4 regions of the Actinoplanes sp. NPDC048988 genome follow, and region 2 is predicted to be linked to each of the others. Evidence: riboswitches for the same ligand, from Rfam matches in the RefSeq annotation. Region 2 holds a riboswitch; each other region holds the start of a gene.
What was found. Region 2 has a riboswitch for cyclic di-AMP ahead of ACGFJ7_RS18570 (transglycosylase family protein). Riboswitches for the same ligand answer to the same signal wherever they lie in the genome.
Positions count from the first base shown of each region.

Region 1 (2,192 bases), on a different contig from region 2:
CTTCATGTCCGCGTTGTGCGCGACCGAGAAGCCGCTGTTCTGCAACGACCAGTCGCAGGCCCGGCCCTTCGGGTGCTCGAACGGCCCACCGTCGCGGTGACAGCCCACGAACCTGTTGAAGCCCGCCTTCTTCGTCTCTTTGTACATATTCAATGTACGGGCGGTGATGCATCCGCTGGTCGTCGGATCTTTCACGGTGCACGACTCGGGCGAGAAGCCGCCTTCGGAATTGCGCGGCGCGGGTTTGGCCTTCGGCGACTCGGCGAGGACGTGGCCCTGCGTGAGGCCTTCGCCGCCGACCAGGTTGAGGGCCTGGCTGGCCGCCTCCTTCTGCTTCTTCATCGCGACGAGGTTGGTCTGCTGCTTCTTGACCTCGGCGTCCAGTGCCACCTTGGACTTCGTGACCTCGTCGATCGCCTTGTTCAACTCGCCGAGCTTCCGGTCGTGCTCGGTGTTGATCTCCTCGAGCGACATGGCCCGGGCCAGGAAGTCGTCCGAGCCCTTGCTGCTCAGCAGGAAGCTGGCCGCGTTGAGCTGGCCGAACCGGTACTGCTGGTTGGCGATCGCGTTGACCTCGGGAATCAGCGCGTTGCGGCGGGCCTCAGCCGTCTTGATCTTGGCGGCGAGAGTCTTCTGCGCGGCCGTCGACTTCGCCACGGCGCCCTTGGCCTGGACGAATCGGCGGTTCGAGGACTCGATCAGCTCGTCGAGAGTCAGGTTCTGTTTGCCGGCCGACTCGTCCGGCGCCGCTGACGTGCCGTCGCCGGGCTCGGCGTAGGCCGGAGATATGGGTGACGCCAGGAAAGCGACAGAAACGATCGGCGCCAGGGCAAGCATCAGCCACCGGCGGGGTCGTACGGTCATGCAGGTTCCTTCCGGTTAACCGCCGACCGGGTTAGCTGACGGGTTCGGGACGGAAGCGATCCCTACCGCTGACGCGGATGCACCCCATGACTGACCTGGTTCCCCGGCTCGCCTCACGGCGATTGGGCGGTGGCCGCCGGCACCTCGGGGGCGGTGCCTGGTTAGGCGGACCGGCGGTCAGTTTACCCGAGAACAAGAGAGGCTTCAGGCCTGGCAAAACGTTATTCGCGTAGTCCACCTGTGACATTCAGTAATAGTGGCTACTGTGCGTCGCCATTCAATTGCTTCGCGTGCGATAACTGTCGATCGTTCGATGTCTTCGGTATGGTCGGTGCCGGTCCCCACCCCCCGGGGATCGCCGCCTAATCGTTTCCGGACGAGCCGGGGAACCAATCTTTCCGGGGTGAATCCGCGCCAGCGGTAGGGATCAACTTCCGTCCCGAACCCGTCAGCTAACTCGGTCGGCGGCCGACGGAAGGAACAGGTGTGCGGCAGAAGACTGTCCGGCGACGACTGGCAGCCACCATGGCGATGCTCGTCGCGATCTTTGGTCTCGCGTTAGCGGTGGCCGGCCCGGCGTCGGCCGCGCCGGGCGACACGGGCGACGACGGCGAGGGCGCCCCCAAGACCCTCATCCAGCAGCTCGAGGCCGCCTCCAAGGGGTTCGTCGAGGCCAAGGAGGCGCTGGACCGCTCGCGCAAGCGCCAGACCGAACTGGCGGCCAAGCTCAAGGAGCTCGACAAGCAGCTCGCCCCGCGGCAGGCGGCACTGGACGAGCTCATCCAGCAGTCGTACCGCACCGGGCGCCTCGGCCCGATGAGCGCGCTGCTGTCGGGTGGCTCGTCCGAGGGCTTCCTCGACCGGGCCGAGACGCTCGAGACGATCGCGGTCAAGGAGAACACGGCGGTGGCGGCGCTCAAGAACACCCGCGACGCCCAGCAGGCCGCCAAGGTCGCCATCGACACCGAGGTGCGCAACGAGCAGAAGCAGGTCGCGCTCATGGCCAAGCGCAAGGTGCAGGCCGAGGCCGCTCTGAAGGCCGCCAACACCGGCGGGAACGACAAGACCGGTCAGGACGCGCCGCAGGCCGGCGACAAGGCCGTCAGCTCCTCCAGCAAGCAGAAGGCGGGCGCGGCGCCGCGCGACTCCGACGGCTCGCTGCCCTCCGAGAGCTGCTCCGAGCCTGATCCCACCACGAGCGGGTGCCTGAGTCCTCGGACGCTCAATGCCCTCAAGCAAGCGCAAGCGGACGGCTTCACCCGTTATGTCGCCTGCTTCCGCGAGCAGAACAGCGGTGAGCATCCCAAGGGCAAGGCCTGCGACTTCGC
Region 1 covers NZ_JBICTW010000018.1:141,890-144,081, reverse strand. The annotation lists gene ACGFJ7_RS38595 (hypothetical protein) at 1-864, opposite strand, end outside; cyclic di-AMP (ydaO/yuaA leader) riboswitch at 868-1,003, opposite strand; cyclic di-AMP (ydaO/yuaA leader) riboswitch at 1,214-1,347, shown strand; gene ACGFJ7_RS38590 (hypothetical protein) at 1,351-2,192, shown strand, end outside.
Region 1: linked by a shared signal. The riboswitch ahead of ACGFJ7_RS38590 (hypothetical protein) and the one ahead of ACGFJ7_RS18570 (transglycosylase family protein) in region 2 are both predicted to bind cyclic di-AMP.

Region 2 (2,192 bases):
GGACGCCCGGGTGCGGAGCGCGGCCTCGGCCGCGGCGTGGGGCACCCCGTGGTCGGTGCGGACCTGCGAGGAGTACGCGGCGCGGGAGCGCTTCCTGCACCAGGCCGTCTCGGCGGCGGTCGGCCGCGGCGAGCTCCCGGCTTCGGCGCTGGGTGACGCGATCGCCGGGCGCAACGGCTGGGACGCGCGGCTGCACCCGGTCGACCAGGAACTGGTGATCGCGCGGGCCTCGGCCGCGTGGCTGCGCCAGTGCTACGACCTGGCCGTCGAGGCCGAGGCCACGGCCTGGCACGACACCTCGCTGGCCCGGCGCGCCGCGAGCAGCCTGCGCGAGGAATCGCAGGCGGCCGCGGTGCTGGCGGCGGCCCCGGCCCCGGTGCGGGGGAACACCGAGGTCCGGGCGAGCCGCCGGGTCACTTTCGGGGAGATCGCTCAGATCGCGATGCGCTGACCCGGGAAGATCAGGTTCGGGTCGTCGATGATGCTCTTGTTGAGCTCGGCGAGCCGCTCCCAGCCACCCTCGATCTGGTAGCGGTTGGCGATCTTGGCCAGGGTGTCGCCGGCGCGGACCACGTAGAAGTCACCGCTGGTCCGGGTCGTCGACTTGTGGGTCGACGTCGTCTTCGCGCTCGACTTGTGGGTCGTCGAGGTCGACTTCTTGTGCGTGCTGTGGGTGCTGTGGCTGCTGTGCGTGCTCGTCGACTTCTTCTTCACCGACGACTTCTTCGTCTCCGAAGCGCCGCTGGTGTTGTGGCCCTTGTAGCTCTTGGACGAGCCGGCCTTCTTGCCGCAGACAGGCCAGGCGCCGATGCCCTGACCGTCGAGGACCTTCTCGGCGATCCGGATCTGCTCGCTGCGGCTCGCCTTGTCGGCGGTGCTGGCGTACTTGCCGCCGCCGTAGGCCTTCCAGGTGCTCTTGGTGAACTGCAGGCCACCGTGGTAGCCGTTGCCGGTGTTGATGCTCCAGTTGCCGCCGGACTCGCACTGGGCGACGGCGTCCCAGTTGACGCTGCCCGCGGCCTGAGCCGGCTGGGCCGCACCGAACAGGGCGAACGCTCCGGCCACGCCGGCGGTGGTCAGGCCGAGGGCGATGGTGTGCTTACGGGTCTGTGCCATGGAAGAACAACCTCCACGCCTACGAGGTGAGCTGTCGGGTTCGGGCTGAGGTGCCCGGCCGCACGTGGCGGCTTCACCCCGAGGCACGCGCTGGGCGTGCCGAGGAACGTGTGGGTCCCCCGCTCCATGCCTGAGTTGAATTCCGTCGGGCGGCGGCAGGACTCGGCGTTCCGCCCGCGGTGCCCACGATCGTGGGACCGGCCGACCGTAACCACGCCCGGCGACGGTCGGCAAAGGCCCGAAGGGCGATCGTGACGTTGTTCTCAGTACGCCCAGGCCGGGAATGTGCCCGATTTCGTCCCGTTATGTGGGCCACCACGATCAAGGCCGCGACCAGGCACGATCAGTCCGGCGTTACCAGGCCCTGCAGCCCGACGACAATGGCGACGAGACCGAAGATCGTCAGCAGCAGTCCCCGGCCGAACGGCGCGGCGCCCGGTTCGACCGGTTTGCGACCGGTCAGGCGGTCCCAGAGCAGCGCGACGCCGACGGCGATACCGACCACCTCGAAGTGGAAGACGTGCGGCCCGTCGAACAGGTGCACAAGCAGGTAGTAGCCGCCGGCCACCAGGGCGACGACGCCGACCACCCAGCCCCAGCACGCCACCTTGTCGGCGAACCCGCCCACCCCACCGCCCACCCGGGGAATCTGCCGCAGCAGGGCCGCGGCCAGCAGCAATCCACCGAGGATGTTCGCGAGATCCAACAACAACGCCATGAGCATGCCTCCCTGGTACCCATACGGGAGCGCTCCCATGTTCGGTTCAGCGCCGCTGGATCGAACAGTCCGCGCAGAGCCGCTGATGCGGAATCGTGAATGCCAGGCAGCACGTGCGGCGACGGACCCGCTCGGCGTTCCACTCGACCAGCCCCGCCACCCCCAGCGTCCGCAGCACCCGGCCCGTCGTCTCCCCCGGCGGCACCCCGGCCACCGCGGCGGCCCGCTGAGCCGCGTGCGCGACCCCCGCCGAGAGTGACCCCAGCAGCAGGCGCCGGCTGACCCGGGTCGCGTCGGCAACGGTGTCGAGCAGCGGCGTCACATGCTCGTCGAGCAGCGTCCGGCGCAGCGTCGCCAG
Region 2 covers NZ_JBICTW010000005.1:142,871-145,062, forward strand. The annotation lists gene ACGFJ7_RS18565 (hypothetical protein) at 1-451, shown strand, start outside; gene ACGFJ7_RS18570 (transglycosylase family protein) at 433-1,116, opposite strand; cyclic di-AMP (ydaO/yuaA leader) riboswitch at 1,119-1,274, opposite strand; gene ACGFJ7_RS18575 (hypothetical protein) at 1,460-1,834, opposite strand; gene ACGFJ7_RS18580 ((2Fe-2S)-binding protein) at 1,881-2,192, opposite strand, start outside.

Region 3 (2,192 bases), on a different contig from region 2:
GTGCGCTGGCCCGCGCGCGCTGGCCCGACCGGGCCCCGGTGGCGGCCGTCCTGCTCTGGCAGTCGATCACCCTGAGCGCCGTGCTGTCCGCCCTCGGCGTGGTCCTCTCGGCGCCGTACGAGGTGACCCGGGCCGCCGGCTCCGGCAAGCCGGTCGCCGCCACCGCGCTGATCGGCGCCCTGGTCGTGGCCGGCGTCATCATCCTGCGGCTCATCGTCTCGCTGGTCCGGGTCACCCGGCGCTCGCGGGTGCGCCGGGCCCGCCACCGCGAGCTCGTCGACCTGCTCGACCGGGCCGAACAGCATCGCGAGCTGGGCCCCGACAACCTGCGCGTGCTCGACGGGGCGCTGCCGCTGGCGTACTGCGTGCCCGGCCGCGAGCCGCGGGTCGTGCTGAGCAACGGCGTGCTCCAGGTGCTCGACCGGGAACAGGTCGACGCGGTCCTCGCCCACGAGCAGACCCATCTGCGCCACCGGCACGAGGTGGTGATGGAGTCGTTCACCGCCTTCTACCGCGCCGTGCCGCAGCCGTTGCGCAGCCGGGCGCCCCTCGACGCCGTACATCTGCTGCTGGAAATGATCTCGGACGACGTGGCCCGGCGGAAGGCCGGCGCCGAGCCGTTGCGGGCCGCCCTCGAGCGGTTGACCGACGCCGTCCCCCTGGCGGAGGACGCGCGGGCCGACCCGACGGGTGACGCGAGGCGCCGGAGGCTGGCCCGGCTGGCCAAGCCGCACACCGTGTCCGTCGGCCTGAACGTGGCCGCCGCGCTCGCCGCCGCTGGTCTGCTGGTATTACCCACCGTGATTCTCGTGGTGCCCTGGCTTGACCGTGCGCTGGACCACTGGCCCCTCTAGTTACTCTGTGTATGCCTTTCGGAGCAAACAGTTTCCCGTACGCGGCGGCTTCAGTTCTCCACATGATCCGGAGTACGGTGGTCCCCGGTTCGGCAGCCCCCCATCGTCCACCCGGCCGATCTGACGGACCACCGCCTAATCGTCGTGTGGGCGAACCGGGGACCCGAGTGGTTGGGGTGAAGCCGCGATGCCTCGCGGCCGGACGCGTCTTCCCGTCCGAACCCGTCAGCTAACCCGGTCGGCGGCTCGAGGGAAGAAAGGACGTCACACCCAACGTGAAACGGATTGGGGCGCGCGGCCGCGCCGCAGTTCTGCGTGGACTCGTCTGCGCACTCGCGACGGTCGGGGTCGTTGTCACCGGACCAGCCGTCGCGCACGCCACACCCTCGCCCTCCACGGTCGAGGCCCAGATCGACAAGCAGTGGAACGACCTCGAGCCGGTCATCGAGCAGTACAACGACGTGCACAACCAGCTGCTCAAGAACCGCGCTCAGCAGAAGAAGCTCGCCGCCCAGCTCAACCCGCTCCAGGTGCAGGTCGACCTGGCGATGGCCCAGGTGCAAGGCCTGGCCGTCGACGCGTACAAGCAGGGTGCGCCGAACGCCCTCGATGCCATGATCATCAGTGGCTCGCCGACCGGGCTGACCGACAAGCTGACCTATCTCGATCAGCTGGCTCGTCATCAGCAGGAGCAGATCAAGGGCGTGGCGGCGCTGCGCGACAAGCTCACCGCCACCAAGTCCGACCTGGATATCGTGACCAAGTCCGTCGCCGCGCGCGACAAGGACCTGTCCACCCGCAAGAAGGCGATCGAAACCAAGATCACCGCGCTGCAGAAACTGCGGATCCAGGCGTACGGCTCGGCGGACGCCTCGGACGGGCCCCTGCGGTTGGGCGCCTGTCCGGTCACGTACACCAATGACAAGGGCGGGCGTGCGGCTCAGCGCGCGTGCGACCTGATCGGCAAGCCGTACGTCTTCGGGTCGGCAGGACCGAACACGTACGACTGCTCCGGTCTGACCCAGGAGGCCTGGGGCAGCGTCGGTGTCCACCTCGACCACTACACGAAAGACCAGTGGAACGAGGGCAAGGCGGTGTCGCGGGACGAGTTGCAACCGGGTGACCTGGTCTTCTTCTTCCCCGGAAGCCTCCATCACGTCGGCCTCTACATCGGCGGCGGCAAGATGGTCCACGCTCCGCACACGGGTGACCACGTGCGGATGGCGGAGATCGACCGGATGCCCATCGCGGGCTTCCGGCGGCCAGGCTGATTGCTGATTTCGTCCGGAACGAGGCCGTCGGGGCATATGTCCCGGCGGCCTCGTCTTTTGATGATGG
Region 3 covers NZ_JBICTW010000013.1:257,312-259,503, reverse strand. The annotation lists gene ACGFJ7_RS33130 (M56 family metallopeptidase) at 1-854, shown strand, start outside; cyclic di-AMP (ydaO/yuaA leader) riboswitch at 977-1,114, shown strand; gene ACGFJ7_RS33125 (NlpC/P60 family protein) at 1,130-2,125, shown strand.
Region 3: linked by a shared signal. The riboswitch ahead of ACGFJ7_RS33125 (NlpC/P60 family protein) and the one ahead of ACGFJ7_RS18570 (transglycosylase family protein) in region 2 are both predicted to bind cyclic di-AMP.

Region 4 (2,192 bases), on a different contig from region 2:
GCTGGCGGCACTGTTTCCGAGCGCCTGAACCGCTCCCGCGGCCGGCATCCCCATTGACGCCGGCCGCGGGAGTGGCGGTCAGGCCAGGCGGCGGACCACGTAGTTGGCGTTGAAGATCTTGCGCTTGCTGATCCGGGCGCCGGTGTGGGGCGAGTCGTACATGTACCCGTTTCCGGCGTAGACGGCGGCGTGGTAGCCGTACGAGCCTCGGCGCGAGATGAGCAGGTCACCGGGCTGCTTGGCGCCCTTGCTGATCGCCCGGCCGTACCGCTGCTGGGAGTTGGCCTTGTGCGGCAGCTTGACGCCGACCGACTTGCGGTAGACGTACATCGTGTAGCCGGAGCAGTCGAACCGGTTGGGGCCGGCCGCGCCGTACAGGTAAAGCTTGCCGACGTGCCTCTTCGCCTCGGCCAGGATCTTCGCGCTCCGGCCCGAGGAGACGCGGACGACGGTCACCTTGAGTTTTCCGCCGGTGCGTGCGGCGAAGGCGCTGTTGCCGCTGTAGACGGTGCGGAAGTAGCCGGTGACCTTCGGCGCGGGGGTGAAGGCGACGGTGCCCTTACTGGTGAGCTTCTTCGCGAACCAGGTGACCCACTTGCCGTTGCGGTACGCCTGGAGCCGCACCGTGCCGGAGTTGACCGCGGCGCCGTTGGCGGGGTTCCGGTAGGAGACCGTGATCCTCGTCGACCGGCCCATGGCGATGGTGCGGGCGCTGATCGCGGTGCGGATCGAGACCTGTTTCTTCGCCGCGGCCACGGCCGCGAGCTGTGCGGTGGAGATCGGTGCCGCCGTGGCGCTGGAGGCGGCGACCAGTTGCCCGGCGCCCAGGCTCAGCGACAGGGCGATGGTGCCGGCGGCCATGCGGCGCCGGCTCGAACGTTGTTCGTGCACGGTAGGGAGATCCTTCCGGCACGCCTGCGAGGTTAGCTGTCGGGTTCGGGCGGGAAGGTTGCCCGGCCGCGCGGAGCGGCTTCACCCCAAGGCCCACTGCGTACGTGAGCCGATGGTGGTTCCCCCGTCCCTGCCCCGGATGCCTTCATGGTGTTCTGAACGCTCATGGTCGCGGCGATCGGCCCGGGCAGGGCTCGGCGTGAGCCGGATCGACGCGAGTCGGCCAATGGGTGCGGCCGGCCTCACCTTGCTACACCCCGATCTGCCGTTCCCGTGACGAAGGCGGAATGACCCTCAGTAGTTGGCATGCTGAGCGCCGCCCCCTTTCGCCGGTTCCATCGGAGTTTCGGAAACGGATTGTAGCTGTCTGACTACGGTGCGCTTATCCGACTCGGTGAAATAGCGCACATGATTTTTTGGCCGACGGCGCTGGTCGTTCGGCCTGTTCGAGATCGTTCCGAACAGTACGGGCCCGGCCCGAACACTAGCCGGGCAGTCGATCAAGCGGCTCCACTGTGCACGGCGCGCAGAACGCGGCCATGACGATCGGGGACGGAGTGCCATGGCCGCCGGACGACGAATTCTGGGCTTGTTCGCGTCGATGTCGCTGACCATCAGTGGGGCGGTCCCGCTCCACCTGGCCGGCGAGCTGGAACGCGGGCCGTCCGTCGTCTCGATGCTGGGATCGCTGAAGGCGTACTTCCAATCCCCGCCGACGGTGGCCGCCAAACCCGTCCCGCGGCAGCTCGACGGGGGGCCGCTGCGGGCCGGGCCGGCCTCCGCCGCCGACACCCGGGCCGACGGGGGAGCGGGGCGTAAACCCGGCAAGGGCGTCGGCGCTCTGCCGCCCGCCAGCCGGCCGCAACGGCAGGTCGAGAAGTCCACCAGCCCGAAGATCGTCGCCCGCGGGGCCGCCGCCGCGCTCGCCGCCGCCGGCAACGTCGCGCCGCAGATCGACGCCCAGTACCCCGGCACCGGTGCCACCGTGCCCACCCTGACGCCGGAGCTGATGGTCACCGGCAACGATCCCGACGGTGGCCCGAACGCCACCACGTACGCGTTCACCGTCACGAACGCGGCCGGCACGGCCGTGGCCCAGTCCGGCACCCGGTCGTCACGCAGTTGGACCGTGCCGGCCGGGGCGCTCAAGTGGGGCCAGACCTACACCTGGACGGCCACCGCGAGCGACGGCGCGGCCGTGAGCACGTCCCAGGAGACCAACGCGCTGCTGCCCCGGTTCCCGCAGTCCCTGATCACCATGAGCCTGTCGCAGAACGGCGATCGCGGCTTCGACCCGGACA
Region 4 covers NZ_JBICTW010000010.1:183,661-185,852, forward strand. The annotation lists gene ACGFJ7_RS28525 (MsnO8 family LLM class oxidoreductase) at 1-28, shown strand, start outside; gene ACGFJ7_RS28530 (NlpC/P60 family protein) at 79-891, opposite strand; cyclic di-AMP (ydaO/yuaA leader) riboswitch at 899-1,045, opposite strand; gene ACGFJ7_RS28535 (LamG-like jellyroll fold domain-containing protein) at 1,454-2,192, shown strand, end outside.
Region 4: linked by a shared signal. The riboswitch ahead of ACGFJ7_RS28530 (NlpC/P60 family protein) and the one ahead of ACGFJ7_RS18570 (transglycosylase family protein) in region 2 are both predicted to bind cyclic di-AMP.